4 regions of the Streptomyces sp. NPDC002564 genome follow, and region 3 is predicted to be linked to each of the others. Evidence: riboswitches for the same ligand, from Rfam matches in the RefSeq annotation. Region 3 holds a riboswitch; each other region holds the start of a gene.
The links. Region 3 has a riboswitch for cyclic di-AMP ahead of ACFYXE_RS01570 (NlpC/P60 family protein). Riboswitches for the same ligand answer to the same signal wherever they lie in the genome.
Positions count from the first base shown of each region.

Region 1: linked by a shared signal. The riboswitch ahead of ACFYXE_RS25995 (M23 family metallopeptidase) and the one ahead of ACFYXE_RS01570 (NlpC/P60 family protein) in region 3 are both predicted to bind cyclic di-AMP.
Region 2: linked by a shared signal. The riboswitch ahead of ACFYXE_RS32310 (transglycosylase family protein) and the one ahead of ACFYXE_RS01570 (NlpC/P60 family protein) in region 3 are both predicted to bind cyclic di-AMP.
Region 4: linked by a shared signal. The riboswitch ahead of ACFYXE_RS18690 (M23 family metallopeptidase) and the one ahead of ACFYXE_RS01570 (NlpC/P60 family protein) in region 3 are both predicted to bind cyclic di-AMP.

Region 1 covers NZ_JBIARE010000007.1:416,933-424,267, forward strand. The annotation lists gene ACFYXE_RS25985 (HPr family phosphocarrier protein) at 1-161, shown strand, start outside; gene ACFYXE_RS25990 (GntR family transcriptional regulator) at 372-1,058, opposite strand; gene ACFYXE_RS25995 (M23 family metallopeptidase) at 1,255-2,058, opposite strand; cyclic di-AMP (ydaO/yuaA leader) riboswitch at 2,071-2,233, opposite strand; gene ACFYXE_RS26000 (M16 family metallopeptidase) at 2,471-3,856, opposite strand; gene ACFYXE_RS26005 (M16 family metallopeptidase) at 3,853-5,205, opposite strand; gene ACFYXE_RS26010 (DNA topoisomerase (ATP-hydrolyzing) subunit A) at 5,442-7,335, shown strand, end outside.
Region 2 covers NZ_JBIARE010000012.1:93,009-100,343, reverse strand. The annotation lists gene ACFYXE_RS32320 (cytochrome P450) at 1-517, shown strand, start outside; gene ACFYXE_RS32315 (transglycosylase family protein) at 637-1,734, shown strand; cyclic di-AMP (ydaO/yuaA leader) riboswitch at 1,930-2,133, shown strand; gene ACFYXE_RS32310 (transglycosylase family protein) at 2,138-2,863, shown strand; gene eno (phosphopyruvate hydratase) at 3,196-4,476, shown strand; gene ACFYXE_RS32300 (septum formation initiator family protein) at 4,576-5,055, shown strand; gene ACFYXE_RS32295 (DUF501 domain-containing protein) at 5,078-5,611, shown strand; gene ACFYXE_RS32290 (exopolyphosphatase) at 5,608-6,549, shown strand; gene ACFYXE_RS32285 (NAD(P)/FAD-dependent oxidoreductase) at 6,982-7,335, shown strand, end outside.
Region 3 covers NZ_JBIARE010000001.1:310,009-317,343, forward strand. The annotation lists gene ACFYXE_RS01545 (PspC domain-containing protein) at 1-379, shown strand, start outside; gene ACFYXE_RS01550 (response regulator transcription factor) at 376-1,107, shown strand; gene ACFYXE_RS01555 (hypothetical protein) at 1,133-1,774, opposite strand; gene ACFYXE_RS01560 (NlpC/P60 family protein) at 1,866-2,912, opposite strand; gene ACFYXE_RS01565 (hypothetical protein) at 3,267-3,620, shown strand; gene ACFYXE_RS01570 (NlpC/P60 family protein) at 3,733-4,941, opposite strand; cyclic di-AMP (ydaO/yuaA leader) riboswitch at 4,948-5,104, opposite strand; gene pcrA (DNA helicase PcrA) at 5,348-7,335, shown strand, end outside.
Region 4 covers NZ_JBIARE010000004.1:733,622-740,956, forward strand. The annotation lists gene ACFYXE_RS18670 (MFS transporter) at 158-1,690, shown strand; gene ACFYXE_RS18675 (alginate lyase family protein) at 2,034-3,263, shown strand; tRNA gene ACFYXE_RS18680 (tRNA-Met) at 3,311-3,384, shown strand; gene ACFYXE_RS18685 (PP2C family protein-serine/threonine phosphatase) at 3,496-4,680, shown strand; cyclic di-AMP (ydaO/yuaA leader) riboswitch at 4,902-5,049, shown strand; gene ACFYXE_RS18690 (M23 family metallopeptidase) at 5,061-6,140, shown strand; gene ACFYXE_RS18695 (aldo/keto reductase) at 6,259-7,203, shown strand; gene ACFYXE_RS18700 (PrsW family intramembrane metalloprotease) at 7,215-7,335, opposite strand, start outside.

The sequences.
Region 1 (7,335 bases), on a different contig from region 3:
ACCCGGTCAACGCCGCCTCGATGCTGGCGGTCCTCGGCCTGGGCGCCCAGGGCGGCGAGGAGATCGTGCTCGCCTCCGACGCCGAGGGCGCGGACGCCGCTCTCGACCGGCTGGCGAAGCTCGTCTCGGAGGGGCTCGAGGAGCTGCCGGAGACGGTCTAGGACACGTTCCTTCTGGGACACGTTCACAAAGCAGTGCCTCGATGGGGTCGTCCGGAATTCCGGACGACCCCATCGACGTTTGTGCGCGCACATTCCACGCCCGATCGACGGGCCATTCGACGGGAATGGGCGCACGCCGGAGAAACGCACCCATAAAGCACGCCGAAGAGGCCCGGGGCGAATTGCTTCTCTTTGTATACGGCGTCGTCGTTAATTCCGGAGACCCACCGTGTTGACGGCATGTTGCGGATCCCTCACACGGCCGCCCCCGCGCGCGGGCCGCGGCCGGTGGGCGGCCGCCGTCCGCGCGGCGTGCGCGGCGGTGAGCGTCCTGGCGCGGTCCGCGTCCCCGCGGGTCACCGCGTCGACGATCGCGGCGTGCTCGGACCAGGTCTCGGCCGGCGCCGCCGGGGGCTCCACCTCGTACATCCAGGCGACCTTGTGCCGGAGCTGGGTGAGCAGCGCGCTGAGGCCGGGGCTGCCGGACGCCTGGGTGAGCGTCTCGTGGAACCAGCCGTCCAGGGGGCGCAGATCCTCCCCACGGCCGTTCCTGGAGCGCTCCTGGCCGAGCCTGACCAGGCCGCGCAGGACCTTGAGGTGCGCGTCCGTGCGGCGCTGCGCGGCCCGGGCGGCGGCGAGCGGCTCCAGCAGCGTCCTGACCTCCAGGAGGTCGGCGGCCTCCTGCTCGGTCGGCTCGGCCACGCACGCGCCCGCGTGTCTGCGGGTGACGACGAACCCTTCGGCCTCCAGGGTGCGCAGGGCCTCGCGGACGGGGACGCGCGAGACCCCGTAGCGCCGCGCGAGGAGTTCCTCGGTGAGCCGGCCGCCTCTTTCGTAGACGCCCGCGACAATGTCGTCCCGGATGGCCGTGCATACCGAGTGCGCGGGAATGCGCATGACCGGACCTCCGCCTTAATCCCCGCGAAACGCGGTCGACCGACACTCGTTCCGCGACTCTATTGCAGAGCGCGGGAATTTCCGACGGCGGACCGGAATCCATGGATATCTTTTGGCCAAGAACGGCGGCACGGCGAAAGCCCCGGTTCGCCGGGAACCGGGGCTTTCGGTGAGGTGCTGCGGGGTCCGCGTCGGGTCAGACGCCGACGCCGTGCGAGCGCAGGTAGGAGACCGGGTCGATGTCCGAGCCGTACTGCTCGCCGGTGCGGGCCTCGAAGTGGAGGTGCGGGCCGCTGGAGTTGCCGGTGGAGCCCGACAGGCCTATCTGCTGGCCCGGGGTGACCGCCTGGCCGACGCTGACGCTCAGGGACGACATGTGGCCGTACTGGGTGTACGTGCCGTCGTTCATCTTGATGACCACGTTGTTGCCGTAGGCACCGCCCCAGCCGGCCTCGACGACGGTGCCGGAGCCGACGGCGTGGACCGTCGTGCCGGACGCGGCGTGGAAGTCGATGCCGGTGTGGCTGCCGGAGGACCACATGCCGCCGCCGGTCTGGTAGCCCGTGGAGACGTACGAGCCGGAGATCGGGGCGACGTAGCTGTTGAGGCGCTTGCGCTCGGCCTCGCGGGCGGCGCGCTCCTTGGCCTCGCGCTCCTTCTTGGCCTTCGCCTTGGCCTCGGCCTCGGCCTTGCGCTTCTCCTCGGCCGCCTTCTTCTTGGCGGCCTCTTCGGCCTTCTTGGCCGCGGCGGCGTCGTCGGCGGCCTGGCGCTGCGCGGCGGCCTGCGCGTCGATGCTCTCGGCGAGCGAGTCGCCGACGGAGATCGCCTGGGTGAGGCCGGTGTGCTCGAGGGGCGCGTCGTCGGCGGCGGCGAGCGCCGGGGCGGCCAGGCCTCCGATGACACCGGTGGTGGTGAGCGCTGCGACGCCCGCGACATTCGCGGTGGTACGCGTGATGCGGCTGGGACGACGGTGCTTCCCGGTGGCACGGGTGAACGCCATGTGGCGGGTGTTCCTTTCCTTCCCTCTCGCCTACCGGGTTAGCTGACGGGTTCGGAGCAGGAAGGTCTCCTACGGATCCCTCGCCTCGCGGCAAGGTGTCCGATTCACCCCAGGGGACATGTGGGTCCCCGGCTCCCCTGGCTCGCGCCGTACGGGGACTCGGCGATGACTGTCCGGTGCCGCGGCTGCGGCGTACTGCGTGACGAACAGCCGGACCGACGCTAAACGGGGCGTCTTTCAATCGACAAACAGAACGCGACTTTTGTAGCGCACGCCACACCGCAACAGGCACAACAGGCAACGTCCGTACGAATTCGGACATATGAGGACCCCGGCCACCTAAGCGGTCACCGGGGTCCTGATATGTCCTGACTGTGCCTCAGCCCTTCGTGCGCTCCGGGCCGTGCGGGGCTCAGCCCGTGACCACACTCACGTCGCCGATGCCGAGCGCCCTGACGGGCTCCTCGATCCGCGCGGCGTCGCCGACCAGGATCGTCACCAGACGGTCCTCCGGGAAGGCGTTCACGACGGCCGCGGTGGCCTCCACGGTGCCGGTGGCGGCGAGCTGGCGGTACAGCTGCGCCTGGAAGTCGTCCGGCAGGTTCTGCTCGACCTGGTCGGCGAGGGTGGCCGCCACGGAGGCCGCCATCTCGTACTTGAGGGGGGCCACGCCCACCAGGTTCTGCACGGCGACGTCGCGCTCGGCGTCGGTGAGGCCGTCGGCCGCGAGGGTGCGCAGCACCTTCCACAGGTCGTCGAGCGCCGGGCCGGTGGACTCGGTGTCCACGGAGCCGCTGATGGCGAGCATCGCGGCGCCCGTCCCGTCCGGCGCCGAGCGCAGCACCTGGCTGAACGCCCGTACTCCGTAGGTGTATCCCTTCTCCTCCCGCAGGACGCGGTCCAGACGGGACGTGAGGGTGCCGCCCAGGCAGTACGTGCCGAGGACCTGGGCCGGCCACACGCGGTCGTGCCGGTCGGCGCCCACGCGGCCGATGAGCAGCTGCGTCTGGACCGCTCCCGGGCGGTCCACGATGACGATGCGGCCGCGGTCGTCGGCGGTCACCTGGGGCACCGGGCGCGGCTCGCCCGCGGGGCCGGTCCAGGCTCCGACGGTGTCCGCGAGGACGGCGTCCAGGTCGGTGCCGGTCAGGTCGCCGACCACGACGAGGGTGGCCGTGGCGGGCCGGACGTACTTCTCGTAGAAGGCGCGCACGGCCGCCGAGTCGATGGCCGTGACCGTCTCCTCGGTGCCCTGGCGCGGACGCGACATGCGCGAGGTCGCCGGGAACAGCTGCCGGGAGAGCTCCTTGGCGGCGCGGCGCGCCGGGTTGGCGGCCTCGTGCGGGATCTCGTCCAGGCGGTTGCGCACGAGCCGCTCGATCTCGCTGTCCGCGAAGGCGGGGGCGCGCAGGGCGTCGGCGAGCAGGCCGAGCGCCTTGGCGAGCCGGGAGACCGGGACCTCCAGGGAGACCCGTACGCCCGGGTGGTCGGCGTGCGCGTCGAGCGTGGCGCCGCAGCGGTCGAGCTCGGCGGCGAACTCCTCGGCGGAGTGCTTGTCCGTGCCCTCGTTGAAGGCCCGCGCCATGATGGTGGCGACGCCGTCGAGGCCCTCCGGCTCGGCGTCCAGGGGCGCTTCGAGGTGGATCTCGACGGCGACGACCTGCTGGCCGGGGCGGTCGCAGCGCAGCACGGTGAGGCCGTTGGGCAGGGTGCCGCGCCCGGGCGCCGGGAACGCCCAGGGCTTGGCCGTACCGGCCTCGGGCATGGGGTGGAACTGCATCGTCGCGGCCTCGGTCACTTCGCCGCCTCCTCTTCCTCTGCGTCCGCCGCGTCCTCGTCGGCGGCGGTCACGGGTTCGTACACGAGCACCGCGCGGTTGTCCGGGCGCAGGCGCGCCCCGGCGACCTCCTGGACCTCCTGGGCGGTGATGTCGAGGACGCGCTGGACCGCGGTGAGGGCGAGCTGCGGGTCGCCGAACAGGACGGCGTAACGGCACAGTTCGTCGGCGCGGCCCGCGACCGTGCCGAGCCGGTCGAGCCACTCGCGCTCCAGCTGTGCCTGGGCGCGCTCCATCTCCTCCGGAGTGGGGCCCTCCGCGGCGAAGCGGGCCAGCTCCTCGTCGACCGCGGCCTCGATGACCGGGACCTCGACGTCGCCGGACGTCTTGACGTCGAGCCAGCCGAGCGAGGGTGCCCCGGCGAGGCGCAGCAGCCCGAATCCGGCGGCGACCGCGGTGCGGTCCCGGCGCACGAGGCGGTTGTAGAGCCGGGAGGACTCGCCGCTGCCGAGGACGGTCAGCGCCAGGTCGGCCGCGTCGCACGCGCGCGTGCCGTCCTCAGGGAGGCGGTAGGCGGCCATCAGGGCGCGCGCGGGGACCTCCTCCTCGACGACCTCGCGCAGCTCCTCGCCGATGCGCTCGGGCAGGGAGCCGTCGCGCGGGGGCTGCTTGCCGTCGTGCCCGGGGATCGACCCGAAGTACTTCTCGACCCAGGCGAGCGTCTGCTCCGGGTCGATGTCGCCGACGACCGAGAGGACGGCGTTGTTGGGCGCGTAGTAGGTGCGGAAGAACGCGCGCGCGTCCTCCAGGGTGGCCGCATCCAGGTCGGCCATGGAGCCGATCGGCGTGTGGTGGTACGGGTGGCCCTCGGGGTACGAGAGGGCGGTCAGCCGCTCGAACGCCGTGCCGTAGGGGACGTTGTCGTAGCGCTGGCGGCGCTCGTTCTTGACGACGTCGCGCTGGTTCTCCATGGACTCGTCGTCGAGCGCGGAGAGCAGCGAGCCCATCCGGTCGGCCTCGAGCCACAGGGCCAGCTCCAACTGGTGGGCGGGCATCGTCTCGAAGTAGTTGGTGCGCTCGAAGCTCGTCGTGCCGTTGAGCGAGCCGCCGGCGCCCTGGACCAGCTCGAAGTGGCCGTTGCCGTGCACCTGCTTCGAGCCCTGGAACATGAGGTGCTCGAAGAGGTGCGCGAGGCCGGTTCGCCCCTTGACCTCGTGGCGGGAGCCGACGTCGTACCAGAGGCAGACCGCGGCGACCGGGGTCAGGTGGTCCTCGGAGAGCACCACGCGCAGGCCGTTGGCCAGCCGGTGCTCGGTCGCTGTCAGGCCGCCGGAGCCGGCCTCGGCCGCGGCCGTGTGACCCATGGGCATGTACGTCCCTTCGATCGCAGGATCATCGCTGGAGCAGAACACTCGATCAGCGCCATCGCTGTCGGTCCTGCCACTGTATGCAAGCGTGCGGACACCTGACGAAGTTCCCGGTCCGCCCTCGGCGTAGTCGGGTGTGACGACGCCACGACACGGGTCGTGGTCGGCGTTGTCAGTGGGACAGTCCACAATGGTCGGCGTCAGATCCCGCACTTGTTGGTGAAGGAGCCGCAGCAGCGATGGCCCGCCGCAGCACGAAGACCCCGCCGCCCGACGACTCGTACGAGGAGAAGATCCTCGACATCGACGTCGTCGACGAGATGCAGGGCTCCTTCCTCGAGTACGCGTATTCGGTCATCTACTCCCGCGCCCTGCCGGACGCCCGCGACGGCATGAAGCCCGTCCACCGCCGGATCGTCTACCAGATGAACGAGATGGGCCTGCGCCCCGACCGCGGCTATGTGAAGTGTGCCCGCGTCGTCGGCGAGGTCATGGGCAAGTTGCACCCGCACGGCGACGCGTCGATCTACGACGCGCTGGTGCGGATGGCCCAGCCCTTCTCGATGCGCCTGCCCCTGGTCGACGGCCACGGCAACTTCGGCTCGCTCGGCAACGACGACCCGCCGGCCGCCATGCGCTACACCGAGTGCAAGATGGCCGACGCCACCTCGCTGATGACGGAGTCGATCGACGAGAACACCGTCGACTTCGAGCCGAACTACGACGGCCAGGAGACGGAGCCGACCGCTCTCCCCGCCGCCTACCCGAACCTCCTGGTCAACGGCGCGTCGGGCATCGCGGTCGGCATGGCGACGAACATGCCCCCGCACAACCTCGGCGAGGTCATCGCCGCCGCCCGCCACCTCATCAAGCACCCGGGGGCCGACCTCGAGACGCTGATGAAGTACGTGCCGGGCCCCGACCTGCCCACGGGCGGCCGGATCGTCGGTCTGAACGGCATCAAGGACGCCTACGAATCCGGCCGCGGCACCTTCAAGACCCGCGCGACAGTCTCCGTGGAGAACGTGACGGCGCGCCGCAAGGGCCTGGTCGTCACCGAACTGCCCTTCACCGTCGGTCCCGAGAAGGTCATCTCCAAGATCAAGGACCTGGTCGGCTCCAAGAAGCTGCAGGGCATCGCGGACGTCAAGGACCTCACCGACCGCGCGCACGGCCTGCGCCTGGTCATCGAGATCAAGAACGGCTTCGTCCCCGAGGCGGTCCTGGAGCAGCTCTACAAGCTGACGCCGATGGAGGAGTCCTTCGGCATCAACAACGTCGCCCTGGTCGACGGCCAGCCCCTCACCCTCGGCCTCAAGGAGCTCCTCGAGGTCTATCTGGACCACCGGTTCAACGTGGTGCGCCGCCGCAGCGAGTTCCGCCGCGGCAAGAAGCGCGACCGCCTGCACCTGGTCGAGGGCCTCCTCGTCGCCCTCCTGGACATCGACGAGGTCATCCGCCTCATCCGCTCCAGCGAGAACTCCGCGCAGGCCAAGGAGCGCCTGATCGAGCGCTTCTCGCTGAGCGACATCCAGACGCAGTACATCCTGGACACGCCGCTGCGCCGGCTCACCAAGTTCGACCGCATCGAGCTGGAGTCCGAGCGCGACCGGCTCAACGGCGAGATCGACGAGCTGACCGGCATCCTGGAGTCCGACGCGGAGCTGCGCAAGCTGGTCTCCACGGAACTGGCCGCCGTCGCCAAGAAGTTCGGCACCGACCGGCGCACGGTGCTCCTGGAGTCCTCCGGCACCCCGGCCGCCACGGTCTCGCTGCAGGTGGCGGACGACCCGTGCCGGGTGCTCCTGTCCTCGACGGGCCTGCTGGCCCGCACGGCGAACGGCGAGCCCTTCGCGGACGGCGACACCAAGCGCGTCAAGCACGACGCGATCGTCTCGGCGGTCCCGGCGACGGCCCGCGGCGAGGTGGGCGCGGTCACCTCGGAGGGCCGGCTGCTGCGCCTCTCCGTGGTGGACCTCCCCCAGCTGCCGGAGACGATGGGCGCGCCCAACCTCTCCGGAGGGGCACCCGTCTCGGAGCTGCTCTCCCTGGAGAAGGACGAGAAGCTGATCTGCCTGATGACGCTCGACGAGTCCTCGCCGGGCCTCGCGCTGGGCACCGCGCAGGGCGTCG
Region 2 (7,335 bases), on a different contig from region 3:
CCTGCTCACCCACCCCGAGCAGCGCGAACGGCTGCAGCGGGCGCTGGCGGCCGGCGACACCGCGCTGCTGGCGACCGGCGTGGAGGAGCTGCTCCGCTTCGACGGTCCGGTCGAGCTCGCCACCTGGCGGTTCGCGACCGAGGCGCTGACGATCGGGGGCCAGGACATCGCCGCGGGCGACCCCGTCCTCGTCGTGCTCGCCGCCGCCGACCGCGACCCCGCGCGGTTCGCGGAGCCGGACACGCTGGACCTCTCCCGCACCGACAACCAGCACCTCGGGTACGGGCACGGAATCCACTACTGCCTGGGCGCCCCGCTGGCCCGCCTGGAGGGGCAGACCGCGCTCGCGACGCTGCTGCGCCGCCTTCCCGACCTGCAACTCGCGGGGGATCCGGCCGATTTGCGCTGGCGTGGTGGGCTGATCATGCGTGGACTGCGCACCCTGCCCGTGGAGTTCACGACCGCACAGAGGACGGTGCCCGGAGAAGCCCACGGTGACGGTCCGTCAGGAATGTGACTTTCACGTGATCTCCGCTGCATCGACTTGTGACAAGCGTTCGAGTGCGGCTACGTTCACGACGACTTGGGCGCCCCCGGCGCCCCGGTAGTCGCAGCAGTCTCCTGAAAGGCAACCGCATGCTCTCCGGCCATGGTCGTCACCGACGCCCCCGCCAAGCCCCGGCCCTCATCGTCGCGGCAGGAGTCACCGGATCCGCCATCGCCATCCCGCTGCTGGGCGCCACCGGCGCCAGCGCCGCGGACACCACCACGTGGGACAAGCTGGCCGAGTGCGAGAGCGGCGGCGCGTGGAGCGCGAACCCCGGCAGCGGGTACTACGGAGGGCTCCAGCTCTCCCAGGAGACGTGGGAGAGATACGGCGGCCTCGCGTACGCGCCGAGCGCCGAGCAGGCCTCCAAGTCCCAGCAGATCGCCGTCGCCGAGAAGATCCTCGACGCCAAGGGTCCGCAGGCCTGGCCGAGCTGCGCCCCGATCGCCGGTCTCACCGACGGCGGCGCCGCGGCCGACGTGGACCCGGGCGGCCCGGTCACCCCGCAGCCCTCGGACCCGTCCGGCGACGCCGAGGGGTCCGACGGCAAGGACGCGAAGGGCTCCGGGGGCACGAAGGGCTCCACGGGCTCCGAGGACGGCAAGGGCGGCAAGGACGGGAAGGACGGCAAGGGGTCCGGCGCGACCGACGAGCCGTCCGGTGACGCCCCGGACTCCGCGGACCCGTCCGGCGACGCGGACGACACGCCCGGCTCCGGCGACGGCGCCGGAGACAAGAATCACGACGAGTCCGGCGAAAAGGGCGGCAAGGGCGACGCCGGGGGCGAGGACGACTCCGACAAGTCCGGCGAGAAGGACTCCACTTCGCCGGACCCCGAGGACTCGGCCGACCCCGCCGGCGGGTCCGACGAGGCCGGCGAGGCCGCGGGAACCGGCGGGAGCGACGCCTCCGACGGCTCCTCCGGCCGCCACCGCGGCGACCGGGCGGACGAGGGCGAGAGCGCGGACGGCCGCTCCGGACGGCACGCCTCGCGCGGCGCGGAGCGCACCGGGAAGGTCGCCGACGGGACGTACACGGTGCGCTCCGGGGACAACCTCTCGGTCATCGCGGACGACCTGGCGGTCGACGGCGGATGGCACCGGCTCTACAGCGCGAACAAGAAGACCGTCGGGGGCGACCCGGACCTCATCCTCCCCGGTCAGAGCCTCGATCTGGGCGAAAAGTAACGGAAGTTGACGAAGAGTCGGCCGGGGACTTCGTGCCGTATGTCCCGTTTGGTGCGAGTGAGAGATGGGTCTCAGAAGCCCTGATCGTCTTTGAAATTCCGGCGAGCGCGTGTCTACGGTCGTGACCGCTCGCCACTGGTGGGCCCCGCCGGTCGGTACGCCGAATCCTGCCAACGGCCGGACGGGAACAGTCGTCGCTCATGAGCGCCGTAGGCAGGAGCGGGGGACCCAAGGTTTGTGCCGGGTCCGTCCGTTGAAGGGCCACCAGCCGCAAGGCGGGGAGGCCGGGAGACGGGCGGGAACGGCTAGGGGTGAAGTCGCACTCAAGGAAGCGCGACCGGGCAACCACATCGGCCCGAACCCGACAGCTCACCTCGCAGGCGTCGGTGTAGGGGATCAACTCATGCTGCTTAACGGCAAGGGCAAGCACCGTCGCGCATCCAAGGCCACCCGTGTCGCCACGCTCGTCGGCGTCACCGGTGCCGCCGTCGCCGCCCCGCTGATGGCGGCGGGCTCGGCCAGCGCGGCCACCGCCTCCGAGTGGGACGCCGTCGCCCAGTGCGAGTCCGGCGGCAACTGGTCGATCAACACGGGCAACGGCTTCCAGGGCGGTCTGCAGTTCACGCCGTCCACCTGGTCCGCCTACGGCGGCACGAAGTACGCGCCGACCGCCGACAAGGCCTCCAAGGCCCAGCAGATCGAGATCGGCGAGAAGGTCCTGGCCGGTCAGGGCAAGGGCGCCTGGCCGAACTGCGGCACCGGCCTCTCCAACGCCTCCGGCGGTGGCGGCGGCTCGCAGGAGCAGGCCCCGCAGCAGGAGCAGACCAAGCCGCAGCCGCAGCAGACGCAGCCGCAGCAGGCTCCGCAGCAGCAGGCTCCGCAGGAGCAGGCCGCGCCGAAGCCGCAGCCCACGCCGCAGACCGACAGCAAGAAGACCGTCGAGACCCCGACCGGCAAGACGGTCAAGAAGGGCGACGGCGAGTACAAGGTCAAGACGGGCGACACCCTGTCCAAGATCGCCGAGGCGAAGCACGTCAAGGGCGGCTGGCACAAGGTCTACAAGCTCAACGGCGACATCATCGACAACGCCGACATGATCTACCCCGGCCAGCAGCTGCACCTCAGCTGAGGCTGACCGGCCCTCCCGGCCGTGCCTCGGCGGACGCACGGCCGCCCCGTCCCCACGGGCTCCCCGCCCCGGTGCGCGTATCCCCCGTACGCACCGGGGCGGGGCCATGTCCGCGTCCGGTGCCGCCCGCGGCCGGGCACCGGCTGTTCGCCCCTAGCGAGCTACCGGCCAGTAGAAACGCGGGCTTCCGTCCTGTTTCCCGGGTATTTGGGCCCGCGCGCGTCCCACGGGACGGGCGGTCGGCTGGCCGAAGCCCCGGAGCCCGTTAGGCTCAGGAGACGCAGGGCCGAAGCGGCTCGCGTAAATGCGTCACATCCCAGAAGGAGATGCTCGTGCCGTCCATCGACGTCGTCGTAGCCCGGGAAATCCTGGACTCCCGAGGCAACCCCACGGTCGAGGTCGAGGTCGGCCTCGACGACGGCAGCACCGGTCGTGCCGCCGTTCCGTCCGGTGCCTCCACCGGTGCCTTCGAGGCCATCGAACTCCGTGACGGTGACCCCAACCGTTACCAGGGCAAGGGTGTCGAGAAGGCCGTCCTCGCCGTCATCGAGCAGATCGGCCCGGAGCTCGTCGGCTACGACGCCACCGAGCAGCGCCTGATCGACCAGGCCATGTTCGACCTGGACGCCACCGACAACAAGGGCTCGCTCGGCGCCAACGCCATCCTCGGCGTCTCCCTCGCCGTCGCGCACGCCGCCTCCGAGGCCAGCGACCTGCCGCTGTTCCGCTACCTCGGCGGCCCGAACGCGCACCTGCTGCCCGTCCCGATGATGAACATCCTGAACGGCGGGTCGCACGCCGACTCGAACGTGGACATCCAGGAGTTCATGATCGCCCCGATCGGCGCGGAGTCCTTCTCCGAGGCCCTGCGCTGGGGCACCGAGGTCTACCACACCCTCAAGAAGGTCCTGAAGGACAAGGGCCTGTCCACCGGCCTGGGCGACGAGGGCGGCTTCGCCCCGAACCTGGACTCCAACCGCGCCGCCCTCGACCTCATCCTCGAGGCCGTCAAGCAGGCCGGTTACGTCCCCGGCGAGCAGATCGCGCTCGCCCTCGACGTCGCCGCGTCCGAGTTCTACAAGGACGGCACGTACGAGTTCGAGGGCAAGTCCCGCTCGGCCGCCGAGATGACCGAGTACTACGAGGAGCTCGTCGCCTCGTACCCGCTCGTCTCCATCGAGGACCCGCTGTTCGAGGACGACTGGGCCGGCTGGAACGTCATCACCGAGAAGCTCGGCGACAAGGTGCAGCTCGTCGGCGACGACCTGTTCGTCACCAACCCCGAGCGCCTGGCCCGCGGCATCGAGGAGAACTCGGCCAACGCCCTGCTCGTCAAGGTCAACCAGATCGGTTCGCTGACCGAGACCCTGGACGCCGTCGAGATGGCCCAGCGCAACGGCTTCAAGTGCATGATGTCGCACCGCTCCGGCGAGACCGAGGACGTCACCATCGCCGACCTGGCCGTCGCCACCAACTGCGGCCAGATCAAGACCGGCGCCCCGGCCCGCTCCGAGCGTGTCGCCAAGTACAACCAGCTCCTGCGCATCGAGGAGATCCTGGACGACGCCGCGGTCTACGCCGGCCGCAGCGCCTTCCCGCGCTTCAAGGGCTGAGCTCTTAGCGCCACGTAGTTACCTACGTCCCCGCACCCGGTCCCGTACCGTGTGCGGGGACGTACGTACGTATACGCGCTGCTCTGGGGAGGCGGAACCATGCCCAAGGCCGGGACCAAGGACCGGTTCTCCACGGCGACCCGCCTGCGGCTGCTCGGTGAGCAGACCGCCGAGCGGGTCTACCGCTCCCAGACCAAGCGCCAGGCGCGCCGCTCCCGGCTCACCGGCCGCGCGGCCCTGCTCGCGCTGGTGCTCTGCTCCCTCGTGGTCGCCCTCGCGTACCCGATGCGGCAGTACGTGTCGCAGCGCGCCGAGGTCGACGACCTGCGCAGGCAGCGCGCCGAGCACCGGGCCGACGTCGAGAAGCTGCGCGACGAGAAGGCCCGCTGGCAGGACGACGCGTACGCGGAGCACCGCATCCGGGACCGCCTGCACTACGTGCTGCCGGGCGAGACCGGCTTCACGGTGATCGACCCCGCGGCGGCGCAGAGCCGCCGCGCGGACCAGGGGGCGGCGACGCGCCCCTGGTACTCGAACGTCTGGGACGGCGTCGACAAGGCCGACCGACCCGACGACTGACCCAAGGACACGGAAGACAGGCATGGAAACGCCCCCGCCGACCACTGAGCGCACCGAGCCGACCGACGCCGACGTCGAGGCCTTCAAGCAGCAGCTCGGCCGCCCGCCGCGCGGCCTGCGGGCCATCGCGCACCGCTGCCCCTGCGGGCAGCCGGACGTCGTCGAGACCGCCCCGCGCCTCCCGGACGGCACGCCGTTCCCCACGACGTACTACCTGACGTGCCCGCGGGCCGCGTCCGCGATCGGCACCCTCGAGGCCAACGGCGTCATGAAGGAGATGTCCGAGCGCCTGAAGACGGACCCGGAGCTGGCGGCCGCGTACCGCAAGGCGCACGAGGACTACATCGGGCGCCGGGACGCCATCGAGGTCCTGGAGGGCTTCCCGAGCGCGGGCGGCATGCCGGACCGCGTGAAGTGCCTGCACGTCCTGGTCGGCCACTCGCTGGCCGCGGGCCCCGGCGTGAACCCGCTGGGCGACGAGGCCCTCGCGATGCTGCCCGAGTGGTGGGCCAAGGGCCCGTGCGTCACGCCGTGCGCCCCCGAGGGGGCCGCGTGACCCGCGTCGCCGCCATCGACTGCGGCACCAACTCCATCCGGCTGCTCGTCGCCGACGCCGATCCGGCCACCGGTGAGCTGGTCGACCTCGACCGCCGGATGCGGATCGTCCGCCTGGGGCAGGACGTCGACCGGACCGGGCGGCTCGCCCCCGAGGCGCTGGAGCGGACCTTCGCGGCCTGCCGCGAGTACGCCGAGGTCATCAAGGAGCACGGCGCCGAGCGCGTCCGCTTCGTCGCCACCTCCGCCTCGCGCGACGCGGAGAACCGCGACGAGTTCGTCCGCGGCGTCCTGGACATCCTGGGCGTCGAGCCGGAGGTCATCACCGGCGACCAGGAGGCGGAGTTCTCCTTCACGGGGGCGACCAAGGAGCTGACCGGCCGCGCCGACCTCGCCACGCCGTACCTGGTCGTGGACATCGGCGGCGGGTCCACGGAGTTCGTGGTCGGCGTGGAGCGGGTGGCGGCGGCCCGCTCCGTCGACGTCGGCTGCGTGCGGATGACCGAGCGCCACCTCGTACGCGACGGAGTCGTCACCGACCCGCCGACCGAGGCGCAGCTGGAGGCCATCCGCACGGACATCGAGGCGGCCCTGGACCTCGCCGAGCGGACCGTTCCGCTCAAGGAGGCGCGCACCCTGGTGGGCCTGGCCGGATCCGTCACCACGATCGCGGCCATCGCGCTCGGCCTCGACACCTACGACTGGCGGGCGATCCACCACGCCCGGATCTCCTACGAGCAGGTCGGCGCCATCGTGGAGCGGCTGACGCACGCCACGCACGCCGAGCGCGCCGCGATCCCGGTGATGCACCCGGGCCGTGTCGACGTCATCGCGTCGGGCGCGCTCGTGCTGCTCGCGATCATGGACAGGGTCGCCGCGCGGGAGGTCGTCGTCAGCGAGCACGACATCCTCGACGGCATCGGCTGGTCCCTCGCCTGAGGGCCCGCCGCGGGCCCGCCAGGGGGTACGCCTGAGCGCGTCCTGTAGCGTCTGAGCGGTCGCCAGGGGGGTCGAAAGGCCCTCCGGCGACACTCCGTCGGAAAACTTCGTGAAGTTCTTCACAAGGAAAAGGGCCCCGATGGGCGAGGTTCGGGGGCGTGGGACCCCCGAACGGGGTCCGTGGGGCCTCCACGGCGTGTGACCGGAGCGCTTCGCGCGGGTGTCGCCCGTGTTGCGCGGCCGGCCGGTCCGTCCCCCGCGGGGCCTCGGAGCGCAGCTCACGAGGGGTGGACAACGACTCGCGTGCCGTCCTGGTTCCCCGCCGTCACCATGACCTCGGTCACGTGGGCGGCGAAGTGTAGCAGAGGGGGTGCGCATGCTTGTGAAGGGGCGCACGAGCGACCCCCGGCGGGCAGGTGGATACTCGATGGCATGAGCACCACGGAGCGTCCCAGGATCCTCGTAGTAGGCGGTGGGTACGTAGGCCTGTACGCAGCTCGGCGCATTCTCAAGAAGATGCGCTTCGGAGAGGCGACCGTCACGGTCGTCGACCCCCGGTCGTACATGACCTACCAGCCCTTCCTGCCCGAAGCCGCCGCCGGCAGCATCTCGCCTCGGCACGTCGTCGTACCGCTGCGACGCGTACTGCCGAGGGCCGAGGTCCTCACCGGCCGGGTCACCACCATCGACCAGGACCGCAAGGTCGCCACGATCGCGCCGCTCGTCGGCGAGGCGTACGAGCTGCCTTTCGACTACCTGGTCATCGCGATGGGCGCGGTCTCCCGC
Region 3 (7,335 bases):
GGTCCGCCGCAGCGCCGCCGAGGTGGAGGACAAGCACGGCGTCCCCATCGAGGTCGTCGTGGTCGGCGACTGCCCGCTCGACGAGCGGCTGACCGCACAGATGCAGGCCGCGAGGGAAGCGATGGTGAACGCCGCCAAGTACGGTGGCGAGGGCGGCGCGGTGCAGGTCTTCGCCGAAGTCGAGGGGGAGACGGTGTTCGTGTCCGTCCGGGACCGAGGTCCCGGCTTCGATCTGGACTCCGTGCCGGACGATCGCATGGGCGTACGAGAATCGATCATCGGCCGCATGCAGCGCAACGGCGGCACGGCGCGACTGCGCGCGGTGCCCGGCGGCGGTACGGAAGTCGAGCTGGAGATGGAGAGGACGGCGACGACATGAGCGACGCGACCGGGGCGAGCGGGCCCACCGAGCCGACCGGGGCGGACGAGAGCGGCGGTGCGGACGGGCGTCGGGTGCGGGTCGTCCTCGTCGACGACCACCGGATGTTCCGTACCGGAGTGCAGGCGGAGATCGGCCGGACCGACGTCACCGGCGTCGAGGTCGTCGGCGAGGCCGCCGACGTCGACCAGGCGGTCACCGTCATCACGGCCACCCGCCCCGAGGTCGTCCTCCTGGACGTGCACCTGCCGGGCGGCGGCGGGGTGGAAGTGCTGCGTCGCTGCGCGCCGTTGATGTCCGACGCGCAGAGCCCGGTGCGCTTCCTCGCCCTTTCCGTGTCCGACGCCGCCGAGGACGTCATCGGTGTCATCCGGGGCGGCGCCCGCGGCTATGTCACCAAGACCATCACCGGCACCGACCTGGTGGACTCGATCTTCCGGGTGCAGGACGGCGACGCGGTGTTCTCGCCGCGCCTGGCCGGGTTCGTCCTGGACGCCTTCGCCTCCACCGACGCGCCCCCGGTCGACGAGGACCTGGACCGGCTCACCCAGCGCGAGCGCGAGGTCCTGCGGCTCATCGCGCGGGGGTACGCGTACAAGGAGATCGCCAAGCAGCTCTTCATCTCCGTGAAGACGGTCGAGTCGCACGTCTCGGCGGTCCTGCGCAAGCTCCAGCTGTCCAACCGCCACGAGCTGACGCGGTGGGCGACGGCGCGCCGGCTGGTCTGACCGGCCGCGAGTCGCCGACCGGCCGTCAGCCGCGCGCGGCGGTGGCCGTCGGCGCCGCCGGGCCCAGCCTGCGCAGCGCCCAGCGGTAGTGGCCGACGGCCTTCGCCCCGCCGAGCAGGCCCGTCAGCCACAGGACGAGACCGGCGCCCATGCCGAGGATGACGTCGGCGTAGGTGTCGCGGCCCGGTTCGGCGTACGCGGCCGCCGCGAAGGACGCCCACAGGCCGAGCGTGCACACGGCCAGGGACGAGAGCAGCCAGACGAGGCTGAGGGCGGGGGAGCGCAGCCGGGCGTCGGACGCGGGGTGGCTGTCCAAGGCGGCCCAGGCGTCGGTCAGTCGGCGCAGCCGCCGGTCGTGCCGGATGCCGAGGGCCACGCCGATCACCGAGGGGGCCAGCACCGCGAGGCCGAGGACCATCAGGATCGGGCCGAGCAGGAAGCCGCTGGGGTCCTTGTCGTCGATGAACCGGATCGGCAGGACCAGCAGGGCCCAGCCGATGACGCCGCCGAGGCCGCACAGCCACAGCAACAGCAGCCGGTGCAGCCCCAGATGACGCCTGCGCAGTTCCCCGAGCGCCAGCCCGCGGTCCGTGAGCAGCGCCTGCCGGTCCGGCCAGGTGCGCAGGTACGCGGGAGGCGGCGGCGGAGGCAGCGTACGGGTAGGCATGGACCCGACATTACTGGGGCCGCCGTGCAGGTCGCCGTGGGGATTGCGGGGGCCGGCGTGCAGGTCGCAGACGGGCGCGCGCCGTTCCGGGTCACGCCACGCGGGCGGCCCCCGCGAACGGCATCTGGTCGATCGGGGCGAGCCGCACCGGGGCGCTCGGGTTGGGGGCGTGGATCATCTGGCCGTTGCCGACGTAGAGGCCGACGTGGCTGATGCCGGAGTAGAAGAACACCAGGTCGCCGGGGCGCAGTTGGGAGCGGGGGACGCGCTCGCCCGCGTTGATCTGCGCGTAGGTGGTGCGGGGCAGGGAGACGCCCGCCGCGCGGTAGGCGGCCTGGGTGAGTCCGGAGCAGTCGAAGGCGTTCGGGCCGGTGGCGCCCCAGACGTAGGGGCTGCCGAGCGCCTTGTAGGCGTAGGAGACGGCGGACGCGGCACGGGCGTTGGGGGCTTCGGCGTGGCCCGGGGCGGCGGCGCGGGCGCTGGAGCGGGCGGCACGGCCGTCCTCCCGGCCCGCGAGGTCGGCGCGCTCGTCGGCGGTGAGCTCGGACAGCAGCCGCTTGGCCTCGCCGAGCTTTCCGTTGATCGTCTTCTTGTGCTTCCTCAGCTCGGCCTGGCGTGCGCGCAGGCCCGTGAGCCGGGCGTCGGCCTCGCCGCGCAGCCGGTCCATCTCCCGCATCTGCCGGCGGACGCCGCCGACGGCCGCGGCCTGCCTGCTGCCGGCCCGGTCGGCGCGCGAGGCGCGCTCCAGGAACCGGTCCGGGTCGGAGGAGAGCGCGAGCTGCACGGAGGGGTCGATGCCGCCGGTGCGGTACTGCGCCGCCGCGAAGGAACCCAGGCTCGCGCGGGCCTTGTTGAGCTTGTCCTCCTTGCGGGCGGCCTCGTCGCGCAGTTCGCCGAGCGACTTCTCGGCCTTCTCGGACCTCTCCTTCGCGCCGTTGTACTTCTCGGTCGCCCGCTCGGCCTCGCGGTAGAGGGCGTCGACCTTGGACTTCACCTCCGCGGGGCTGAGCCGGGGGTCCGCGTGACCCGTGCCGTCGAACGCGGTCGCCGACGCGGCACCGGCGAGCGCGAGGGTGAGGGCGGTGCGGGCCGTGCCGCCGCTGAGCGGACGCCGGCCGGGCTTGCGGTGTGCTGCCACGAAGTGGGGCTCCTTACGTGTCCTGCACGTGGCCGGCGGCAGCCCGCACAGGGGGAGCGGGCCGCCGCCGGGTTTCTCGGCGGTGGTGCCCGACAGCCGTCCTGGGCCGGACGGCGGTGGGGAGTCGGACACCTGGTGGAGGACGCTAAACCTGGGCGTCACGGGTTGGAGAGGGATTGCGCACCATTAACGGAAGTGGGCGGATTCGTGACCGGCTGCGACCGTGTCGTCGCGGGGTGGGATCCTTCCGCCGGCCGACTGCGACCGATGGCCCGATGGCGGCGCGGTCGCCGGGCCGCGGTGGTAAGGGGGCGCCGCCGGGCACGACGGGGGCCCCGGCTAGGCTCCGGCCCCATGGACCTACTCATCCATCTCTTCGTCGGCCTGCACATCATCGGCATCGCCTCGCTGCTGGGCGGCTTCCTGACCCAGGTGAAGCAGATGGGTCAGGGAACCGCCCGCTTCACCCCCGCGATGCTGCACGGCGCGCTGGTGATGCTCGTCACCGGCGTGGCCCTGGTGGGCCTCAACCAGGCCGACGACAACACGGTCAACAACGTCAAGATCGGCATCAAGATGGCCGTGCTGATCGTGATCCTCGGGCTGGTCTACGTGAAGCGGGACGAGGAGAAGGTCGACAAGGCGCTGTTCGGCGCGGTCGGCCTGCTGACCGTCGCGAACATCTTCATCGCCGTGCTCTGGACCTGAGACGTCCGCGGCCGGGTTCCCCGGCGGCACACGCGCGTGGCCCGCATCCCCGGGAGGATGCGGGCCACGCGCGCGTAGAGGGACCGGAAGCCGGGTTCGCGGGCCCGCGGCGTTACGCGGGGCGCACCACGCTGTGGATCGGCATGTAGTAGATCGACTCGACGCGGACGTTCGCGCCCGGCTTCGGCGCGTGGATCATCTTGCCGTCGCCGATGTAGATCCCGACGTGACTGATGTCGTCGTAGAAGAAGACCAGGTCGCCGGGCCTGGCGTCCGCCGTCTTCACGGTCGTGCCGACCTTCACCTGGTCCCACGTCGTGCGCGGCAGGGTGATGCCCGCCGCCTTCCACGCGTCCTGGGTGAGCCCGGAGCAGTCGTACGAGTCGGGGCCGGTCGCGCCCCAGACGTACGGCTTGCCGATCTGGGCCTCCGCGAAGTCGATGACCTTGGCGGCCTTGGTGGCGTAGCCGCCGTCCGTGCTCCCCGAGCCGGTGCCCGCACCCGTACCGGAACCTGATCCGGAACCTGATCCGGAGTCCGATCCGGAGCCCTGGCCCGCGTCCTTCTCCTTCTCGCGCTCGGCCGCCTCCTCCGCCTTGCGCTCGCGCTCCGCCTCGGCGGCCTGCTCGCGCGCCAGCTTCTCGGCCTTGCGCCTGGCCTCCTGCTTCTTCTTCCGCTCGATCTCCGCCAGCCGCGCCTTCTCCTCGGCGGTCAGCTTCGACAGCAGCTCACGGGCGTCGCCCAGCTTCTTCTGGACGGTGTGCTTGCTCGTCCTGAGGTCGTCCCGGGAGTCGGTCAGCGTCTCGAGGCTCTTCGCGGCCTTCCTGCGCTGCTCGGTCGCCGACGCCTGCTGCGTCTGGTAGTCGTCGACCGCCTTCTTCTGGCGGGTGGTGAGCCGGTCCGCCAAGTGGTTCTGGTCGAAGTAGCCCTGCGGGTCTTCGGCGAGCATCATCGTGGCCGTCTCGGAGACGGCACCGGTGCGGTACTGCGCGGCGGCGAAGGAACCGAGCTCCTTGCGCGCGTCGTTGAGGTCGTCGGTGCGCTCGGCCACGTCGTCGAGCAGGCGGTCGACCTTCTTGCGCTGCTTGTCGGTGCGCTCCTTGGCCGCGTTGTACTTCTGGGTGGCGACACCCGCCTGCTGGTAGAGCTCGTCGACCTTCTTCTGGACCTCTTCGAGGCTGGGCTTCGTCGGCGCGGAGGGCGCGGCCTGCGCGCTCTGCGACAGGAGGGCGACGGAGGTGAGGGCTGCCGTCGTGATGCCGAGGGCGGGGGCCGTGCGCAGTGAGGCCGTCCGGTTCCGCGGCTTGCGGTGCGACGCCAAGGAGGCGACTCCTTCCGTAGACCGCCTACCGGGTTAGCTGTCGGGTTCGGGCGGATGCTACGGAAGGTTGCCCTACGGTTCCGTACTGCGTACGGGACCGATTCACCCCAAGGTCTTGGTGGGTCCCCGGCTCCGAACACGTCGGACTCGGCGGGGGCGGCCCGGTCCCGGCGGGGTTCGCCGGTGGGGGAACGAGCAGCCCGCGCAGCACGCTAGCCAACTCGTGTGCTCCGTGTGAAGGCTGATGTTCGGTATGCCCGATACATTTTCGTGACTTTGCGAGGTCTCTGACGCGTACACGGCACGCCGTAGCGGAGCGTGAGCGTCCGCGGGCACCGGGTAGGGAAGACCCTCTGACCGGAACCCGCAGCGGGTTGTCAGTGGGGCCGCCTAGACTCGGGAGGCGATGAGCAGCCTCTTTGATGACAGCTTCCTGGCGGACTTGCAGCCTTCCCGGGCCACGGACGAAGAGCCCCCGCCGCCGCCCGAGGACAACACTCCGGAGCCCATTCCGGACGACTTGTTCGACGGGAAGTTCGACGCGCCCATGACCCGGGACGCGCACTACCGCGACGGTGCCCCGCGCCCGGTCATCGACCCGGCGACCCTCCTCGACGGGCTGAACGAGAACCAGCGCGCGGCCGTGGTGCACGCCGGTTCCCCGCTGCTCATCGTCGCCGGCGCGGGATCCGGCAAGACCCGGGTCCTCACCCACCGCATCGCGTACCTCCTCGCCGAGCGCGGTGCGCACCCCGGCCAGATCCTCGCGATCACCTTCACCAACAAGGCCGCGGGCGAGATGAAGGAGCGCGTCGAGCACCTCGTCGGCCCCCGGGCGAACGCGATGTGGGTGTCGACCTTCCACAGTGCCTGCGTCCGCATCCTGCGCCGCGAGTACAAGAAGCTGGGCTTCACGTCCTCCTTCTCGATCTACGACGCCGCCGACTCCAAGCGCCTGATGGCCCTGGTCTGCCGCGACCTGGACCTCGACCCGAAGAAGTTCCCCCCGAAGTCCTTCAGCGCCAAGATCTCGAACCTGAAGAACGAGCTCATCGACGAGGAGGACTTCGCGGGCCAGGCGGCCGACGGCTTCGAGAAGACCCTCGCCCAGGCCTACGCGATGTACCAGTCCCGCCTCCGCGAGGCGAACGCCCTGGACTTCGACGACCTGATCATGACGACGGTCCACCTGCTGCGCGCCTTCCCGGACGTCGCCGAGCACTACCGCCGCCGCTTCCGGCACGTCATGGTCGACGAGTACCAGGACACCAACCACGCCCAGTACGCCCTGGTGCGCGAGCTGGTCGGCCCCTCGGGCGGCGAGGGCCGCGACACCGCCGCACACGGCGAACCGGCCGAGCTGTGCGTGGTGGGTGACGCGGACCAGTCGATCTACGCCTTCCGCGGCGCGACCATCCGCAACATCCTCCAGTTCGAGGAGGACTACACCGACGCGACGACGATCCTCCTGGAGCAGAACTACCGCTCGACGCAGACGATCCTGACCGCGGCGAACGCGGTGATCGAGCGGAACGAGAGCCGCCGCCCCAAGAACCTGTGGACCAACCAGGGCGAGGGCGCCCGCATCACGGGGTACGTCGCCGACACCGAGCACGACGAGGCCCAGTTCGTCGCCGACGAGATCGACCGCCTCACCGACGCGGGCGACGCCAAGGCCGGCGACGTGGCGATCTTCTACCGGACGAACGCGCAGTCCCGTGTCTTCGAAGAGATCTTCATCCGCGTCGGCCTGCCCTACAAGGTCGTCGGCGGCGTCCGCTTCTACGAGCGCAAGGAAGTCCGCGACGTCCTGGCGTACCTGCGCGTCCTCGCCAACCCCGAGGACGCCGTCCCGCTGCGCCGCATCCTGAACGTGCCGAAGCGCGGCATCGGCGACCGCGCCGAAGCCATGATCGACGCGCTCTCGCAGCGCGAGAAGATCTCCTTCCCGCAGGCGCTCAAGCGGGTCGACGAGGCGTACGGCATGGCCGCCCGCTCGACCAACGCCGTCCGGCGCTTCAACACGCTCATGGAGGAGCTGCGCACCGTCGTCGAGTCCGGCGCGGGCCCGGCCGTCGTCCTGGAAGCCGTGCTGGAGCGCACCGGATACCTCGCCGAGCTGCAGGCCTCGACCGACCCGCAGGACGAGACGCGCATCGAGAACCTCCAGGAACTCGCCGCCGTCGCCCTGGAGTTCGAGCAGGAGAACGGCACCGCCGCGGGTGACGGGACGGCCGGGGACACCGAAGCCACGGAAGCCGCCGATGCCGCCGATGCCGGGGCGGCCGCCGAGGGTGCCGCTCGGGTCGGCACGCTCTCCGACTTCCTGGAGCGCGTCGCCCTGGTCGCCGACTCCGACCAGATCCCCGACGAGGAGGACGACGACTCCGGCGT
Region 4 (7,335 bases), on a different contig from region 3:
GTTGCCGCCCGGTGTCGTCCGGCGCCGTCCCGGGCCGTCGTTCCGTCATCCGTTGCGCACACCGTGCGCAGTGCGTACAGTGTGCGCATCGAGAGCACGCCGTACGCATCGGGCGTACGTCCTGGCCGTGCCGCCCGACGTCTGGAAAGGTCCCACGATGGAAGAGCGCCGTCACCCGCGCCGCTGGCTCATCCTGATCGTGCTCTGCCTGAGCACGCTGGTCCTGGTCGTGGACAACATGGTCCTGACCGTCTCGGTCCCGCCGATCGCCGCGGACCTGGGCGCGGACGCCCAGGACATCCAGTGGATCATCGAGTCGTACATCCTGGTCTTCGCCGGTCTGCTGCTCACCGCGGGCAGCCTCTCCGACCGGTTCGGGCGGCGGCGCGTGATGGTCGTGGGGCTGACGTTGTTCGGCGCGGCCTCACTCCTGGCCACCGTCGCGCGCGACCCCGAACAGCTCATCGCGGGGCGGGTGTTGATGGGTGTGGGCGGCGCGCTCATCATGCCGAGCACGCTGTCGATCCTCATCACCGTCTTCGACGACGAGGAGCGCCGCAAGGCGATCGGCGCCTGGAGCGCGGTCGCCGTGGTCGGCCTGGTCGGCGGGCCCGTGCTCGGCGGCGTCCTGATCGCCCACTTCTGGTGGGGCGCGGTCTTCCTGATGAACGTCCCGATCGCCGGGCTCGCCGTCGTCGCGGCGCTCGTCCTGATGCCGGAGTCCAAGGGCCCCGCCCGCAAGGCCGACCCGCTGGGCATGGTCCTCTCGACGGTCGGCATGACCGCGCTGGTGTGGACGATCATCGAGTCCGCCGAGTCCGGGCTCGGGGACCGCGCCACGCAGATCTCGCTCGCCGTCGCGGTGCTCGCGCTGGGCGCCTTCGGGATCTGGGAGGTCCGCACCGACTCCCCGATGGTGCCGCTCTCCCTCTTCCGCGACCGCGTCTTCAGCGGCGCCAGCTTCTCCCTGGTCCTGCTGACCTTCGCCAACGGCGGCCTGATGCTGGTCCTCACCCAGTACCTGCAGTTCGTCCTCGGCTACTCGCCGGCCAGGACCGGCCTCGCCTTCGCCCCGATGGCCGTCGCCACGCTCGCCTTCAACGGGATCGGCGCGACGCTCGGCAACCGGATCGGCAACCGCCCGATGACCGCGGCCGGGCTGACCGTCATCGCCGCGGGGTTCGCCGCGCTCGCCTCCCTGCCCTCCGACGCCGGGTTCGGCATGCTCTCCGCGGCGATGGTCCTGATCGGCGTCGGCGGCGGTCTGGCGATGCCGGCGGCGACGGCCGCGCTGATGAGCGCGGTGCCCGGGGAGCACGCGGGGGTCGGGTCCGCCCTCAACGACACCGTCCAGCAGGCCGGGGCGGCGCTCGGGGTCGCCGTCCTCGGGGCGGTGCTCTCCCGGACCTATGCGGGGGCGATGCCCGATTCCGCCCCCGCGGGGGCCGCCCACTCGGTCTCCGACGCGCTGGCGCTGTCGGCCGCCTCCGGCGACGGTGCGCTGGCCGTGGCGGCGCGGGAGGCCTTCACGCGGGCGATGTCCGCGAGCTTCTGGGGCGGGGCGGTGGGGGTGCTCGTGGCGGCGGTGCTCGCGGTCGTCCTCATCCGGGACCGGGACCGGGACCGGGGCCGGGGCCGGGAGCGGGTGGTGGAGCCGGAGGGGCGGGACGGTCTGACCACCGCGGCGTAATCCCTCCGGGGGTTTACGGGGGTTCGGCGTCCCGTGCCGTGTCGTCCCGCCTTGCTTCGGCTCGGCGGGGCGCCGGTGCGTGTGCCCTCCGGGGGAGGGGGGGGCGGCTGCGGGTTTGTTGTGGCTGGTCGCGCAGTTCCCCGCGCCCCTTGACGGCACCTTCGGCGCCCCGGGCCGTCGCCGCGCCGCTTGACGGCGCCTTCGGCGCCCCGGGCGTCCCCGTACCCCCCGACCGCACCCCCCCAACCCGTCCCTCCGGCGTCCGAACGGAGCAGTTTGGTCGTGCGGTCGGGGTGGGGGCGGGACAGGGTGGGGGGAGGCAGGGGGGAGATGGAGGTGCAGCATGGCCGCAGCCGTACAGGGCAGGAGGAGGCGCGTCCTCGTGCTGCTCCTCGCGCCCCTCCTCGTCGCCCTCGCCGCGGCCTGCGGAGGCGGCGGCACCGGCGGTCAGGGCACCCGCACGGCCGCGGCCCGCCCGCTCGACCTGGCCTTCGAGCACCCGGGCGTACTCGTCGGCAAGGAGCAGCTCGACCGGGTCCGCGCACACGTCCGGGCCCGCGAACAGCCCTGGACGACGGCGTACGAGCAGATGCGGCGGAGCAAGTACGCGGCCGCCGGCTACCGGGCGAAGCCCTACGCCGTCGTGGAGTGCCCGCCCGACACCCGCCCGGGACGGGGCTGTGTCGAGGAGCGCGAGGACGCCCTGGCCGCGTACACCCAGGCGCTGCTCTGGAACATCACCGGCGAGCGCGCGCACGCCGAGAAGGCCGTGCAGATCATGGACGCCTGGTCGAAGGTGATCACCCGGCACACCGAGGACAACGCCGGGCTGCAGACCGCCTGGGCCGCCTCCTCCTGGGCCCGCGCCGCCGAGGCCGTGCGCTACACGTACGACGGCTGGAGCGACGGACAACTGCTGCGCTTCGAACGGATGCTGCGCAACGCCTACCTGCCCCAGGTGAAGGACGGCTCCGTCGAGCGCAACGGCAACTGGGACCTGGTGATGGCCGACGCCACCATGTCCATGGCCGTCTTCCTCGACGACCACCCCACCTTCGAGAAGGCCGTGCAGCACTTCAGGGCGCGGGTGCCCGCCTACTTCTACCTGGAGTCGGACGGCAAGCTCCCGGTCTCCCCGAAGGGCAGCGGCATCGACACCGCGGCCGAGCTGAAGAAGTACTGGTTCGGGCAGGGCACCTACGCCGACGGGCTCTCGCAGGAGACCTGCCGCAACTTCAAGCACGCCAGCTACTCGCTGGCCGCCACCTCGCACATGGCGGAGACCGCCTGGCACCAGGGCGTCGACCTGTACGGCGAGGTCAAGGACCGGCTGCGGGCCGCCTTCGAGTTCCACGCCAAGTACCAGCTGGGCGCCGCGGCACCGGGCTGGCTGTGCGGCGGCAAGGTGCAGCGCGACATGGGGCCCGACACCGAGGTCGGCCTGAACCACCTGCGGGGGCGGCTGAAGCTGGCGATGCCGGAGACCGAGAGGTACACCGAGCAGCGGCGGCCCGAGGGCACGGACGACCTCTTCGTGGCCTGGGAGACCCTCACGCACGCCGACAACGCCTGAAGTGGTTCGACGCACCCCTTCCGATGGCGTAGTGTTGTGTTCACCGACGCGGGGTGGAGCAGCTCGGTAGCTCGCTGGGCTCATAACCCAGAGGTCGCAGGTTCAAATCCTGTCCCCGCTACTGAAGGCCCGAGGCCGGGAAGCATCAGCTTCCCGGCCTCGGGTGTTTTCCCGGCCGTAACCCGGTCGGCCCACACCAGGTCGCAGCCTCCCCCCGCTCCGGGAACCCTGGATGGAGCGCGGTCATGGGCGCGGAGCCGGCGGGAGACAAGCGGTGGGGCAGCGAGGAGGAACCGACGACGCAGGGACCACCCCGCACGAACGGGCCTTCGTGCGTGCCCTGCCGCTCCTGCTGCTCGTCCTCGGCGTCATCTACGACGCGTCGACACCGCCCGACTTCACCGCGGCCCCCCTCTTCGCGGCGGCCCCGCTGATCGCCGCCCCCTTCTACTCGCGGCTGAACACCGTCCTGACCGGCGCCGCGGCCACCGGCGCGGTCCTCTTCCTGCACTACGGCAACTCCGTCAGCAGCCACGTCGAGGCCGTCACCGAGGTCATCACCGTGGTGACCGTCGCCGCCCTCGCGATCGTCATCAACCGCGTCGTGCGGCGCGGCAACGACCGGCTCGCCATCGCCCGCTCCATCTCCGAGGCCACCCAGCGCGCCGTGCTGCCCGAACCGGACCCGCGCATCGGCGGCCTGGACATCGCGGCACGCTACGAGGCGGCGCAGGCCGACGCGTTCATCGGGGGCGACCTGTACGCGGTGCAGGACACCCCGCACGGCGTACGGCTCATCGTCGGCGACGTGCGCGGCAAGGGCATGGGCGCCGTCGCGGCGGTCGCCGTCGTCATCGGCGCCTTCCGGGAGGCCGCCGAGCAGGAAGCCACCCTGGAGGCCGTGGCGCAGCGCCTGGAGCGGGCGCTGGCCCGCGAGGGCACCCGGCGCGACGGCCTCGACGCGTTCGAGGGGTTCACCACCGCCGTGCTCGCCGAGATCCGGCACGGCGAGGGCACGGTGCGGCTGATCAACCGCGGGCACCCGGCGCCCCTGCTGCTGCGCGGCGACGGGCGGCTGTGCGTCCTGTCGGCGACCGAGCCCGCGCTGCCGCTCGGTATGGGCGACCTGGGGGTCTGGCCGGACCGGGCGGACGAGTCGGACTTCCCGCCCGGCGCGCTGCTGCTCTTCTACACGGACGGCCTGTCGGAGGCGCGGGACGAGGCGGGCGCCTTCTACGATCCGGCGGCCCGGCTCGGCGGGCGCATCTTCCCGGGCCGCGGCGGTCCGCACGCGCTGCTCGCCGCGCTCGCGCAGGAGGTGCGGCGGCACACCGGGGGCGGCATGACGGACGACATGGCGCTGCTCGCGGTGCGCAGGCCGGTCGCCGGGGATCCGGACGTCACCGCCGGTGACTGACGTACACCACTCCGCATAACATCTGACGCACTGTCAAGGGAATGTGGAGTTCCGGTGTTTGAGGACGCGGGGTCGACTCGCCCCGGTCCGCACCTCCGTGTCCCGTTGTGTACGCCCGATGAGCGTTAACGATCAACCGGAACGGCTTGGAATACGGAGGCGCTGTCTATTAACGTTCGATAACGCAGCGCGGTCGTCCCAGCCGTCACTAGAGGCGGCTCCGTGCGCACGCGCCTAATCCCGCAAGGGAGCCGGGGAACCACCAACTTGGGGTGAATCGGGCATCTGTGCCTCCGTGCCGGATGTTCGTAGGAGACCTTCCTGCTCCGAACCCGTCAGCTAACCCGGTAGGCGAGAAGGAAGGAAAGGAGTGCGCCCCAGTGGCGTCCAACCGGCCTGCCCCCCAAGCCGTGTACCCATCGAATGACGACGACTTCGGTGCGTACGACGAGGGCTCTTTCGAGGAGTGGAACCCCACCGAGGATTCCGTCCGTCCCGTCCGCGGCAGGCACCGTGTGCACAAGAAGGGCGGGGGCGGGCTCGCCCGCAGCTCCACCGTCCTCGGCGTGGGTGTCATAGCCGCCGTCGGCGCGGGCGGCATCGCCACCGCGCAGGACGGCAAGCCGCCGGTCTCCATCTCGATGCCCGACCTGCCGGGCGTCTCCGCCGTCGCGGACTCGCTGCCGGAGGCCAAGTCCCTGCCGGGCGTGGGCTCGTTGATGTCCGACGACCACGCCTCGGACACCACCGCGGTGACCGCCGCGGCCCCGCTCACCGCCGCCGGTGTCAGCGCCGCCGACGCCGAGCAGGGCACCACCGGCGCGGGCGAGGCCCTGCGCGCCCGCATCATGGAGCAGGCCGAGAACCAGCAGCACCAGGCCGACGCCGCCGTGCGGGCCGCCGCCGAGGACGCCGCCGTCAAGAAGGCCGCCGAGGACGCCGCCGCCCAGCAGAAGGCGGCCGAGAAGGAGGCGGAGGCCAAGGCCGCCGCCAAGAAGAAGAAGGAAGAAGAGGCCAAGAAGGCGAAGGCGGAGGCCGAGCGCCTGGCCAAGCTCGCCAAGAGCTACGTCATCCCCACCTCCTCGTACACCCTCACCTCGCACTTCGGCGACGCCGGCTCCATGTGGTCCTCCGGGCACCACACCGGCCTGGACTTCGCGGCGCCCACCGGCACCCCGCTCAAGGCCGTGCACACCGGCACCGTCAAGGAGGCCGGCTGGGCGGGCGCGTACGGCTACCGCACCGTGCTCGAACTCGAGGACGGCACGGAGATCTGGTACTGCCACCAGTCCTCGCTCAACGTCAGCGCGGGCCAGAAGGTCTCCACGGGCGACGTCATCGGCCGCGTCGGCGCGACCGGCAACGTCACCGGGCCGCACCTGCACATGGAGGTCCACACGCCCGGCGGCGCCGGCATCGACCCCCTGGGCTGGCTGCAGGGCAAGGGCCTCAACCCCTGAGCCGGACGGTCCCGCCGCGGAGCTGAGGCTCCGCGGCCCCGCCGGAACTCCGCCCCGCACCACGGGATTCCGCTCCGCAGCGCGGAATTCCCCTTCCGCCGCGGGTGTTGCGGAACGTATGACTTCTCTTCGCACACTCGGCGCATCCGACCTCGAGGTCTTCCCGCTCTCCCTGGGCGGCAACGTCTTCGGCTGGACCGCCGACCGGGCGGCGTCCTTCGCCGTCCTCGACGCCTACACCGCGGCGGGCGGCAACTTCATCGACACCGCCGACGCCTACTCGGCCTGGGTCGAGGGCAACCGGGGCGGCGAGTCCGAGACCCTGATCGGCCAGTGGCTGGCCGAGCGCGGCAACCGCGCCGACGTCGTCGTCGCCACGAAGGTCGGCTCGCACCCCGAGTACAAGGGCCTGTCCGCCGCCACCGTCAAGGGCGCGGCCGACGCCTCCCTGCGGCGCCTGGGCACCGACTACATCGACCTCTACTACACGCACTTCGACGACCCGTCGGTGCCGGTCGAGGAGATCATCGGCGCGCTCGACGAGCTGGTGCGGGCCGGCAAGGTGCGCGCCATCGCCGCCTCCAACATCAGCCCCGAGCGTCTCCAGGAGTCCCTCGACTTCTCCGACCGCGAGGGCCTCGCGCGCTACGTCGCGCTGCAGCCGCACTACAACCTGGTCTCCCGCGCCACCTACGAGGGCCCGCTGCAGGAGGTCGCCTCCCGCTCCGGCCTCGCGGCCGTCCCCTACTTCGCGCTCGCGTCCGGCTTCCTCACCGGCAAGTACCGCCCCGGCGCGCAGGTCGAGAGCGCGCGCAGCGGCCGCGTCGAGGAGTACGTGGGCAGCGAGCGCGGCGACCGGGTGCTCGCCGCGCTCGACGAGATCGCCGAGGGGCGCGGCGCCCAGGTGGCGACGGTGGCCCTGGCCTGGCTCGCGGCCCGGCCCACCGTGGCGGCGCCGATCGCCTCCGCCCGCACGGTCGAGCAGCTGCCCGCGCTCCTCGCGGTGGCGGACCTGGAACTGACCGACGCGGAGCTGGGACGGCTGACGGCGGCCTCCGCGTAACGCCCGGTGCGCTAGCGGTAGGGGTCGTACGCCGGGTAGCCGTAGGCCGCGTACGGCTGCGGCTGCCCGTACGAGGGACCGTAGGGGGCCTGCCCGTACGGGTGGGGAGCCGGGCCGTGGGGCGGGTGGCCG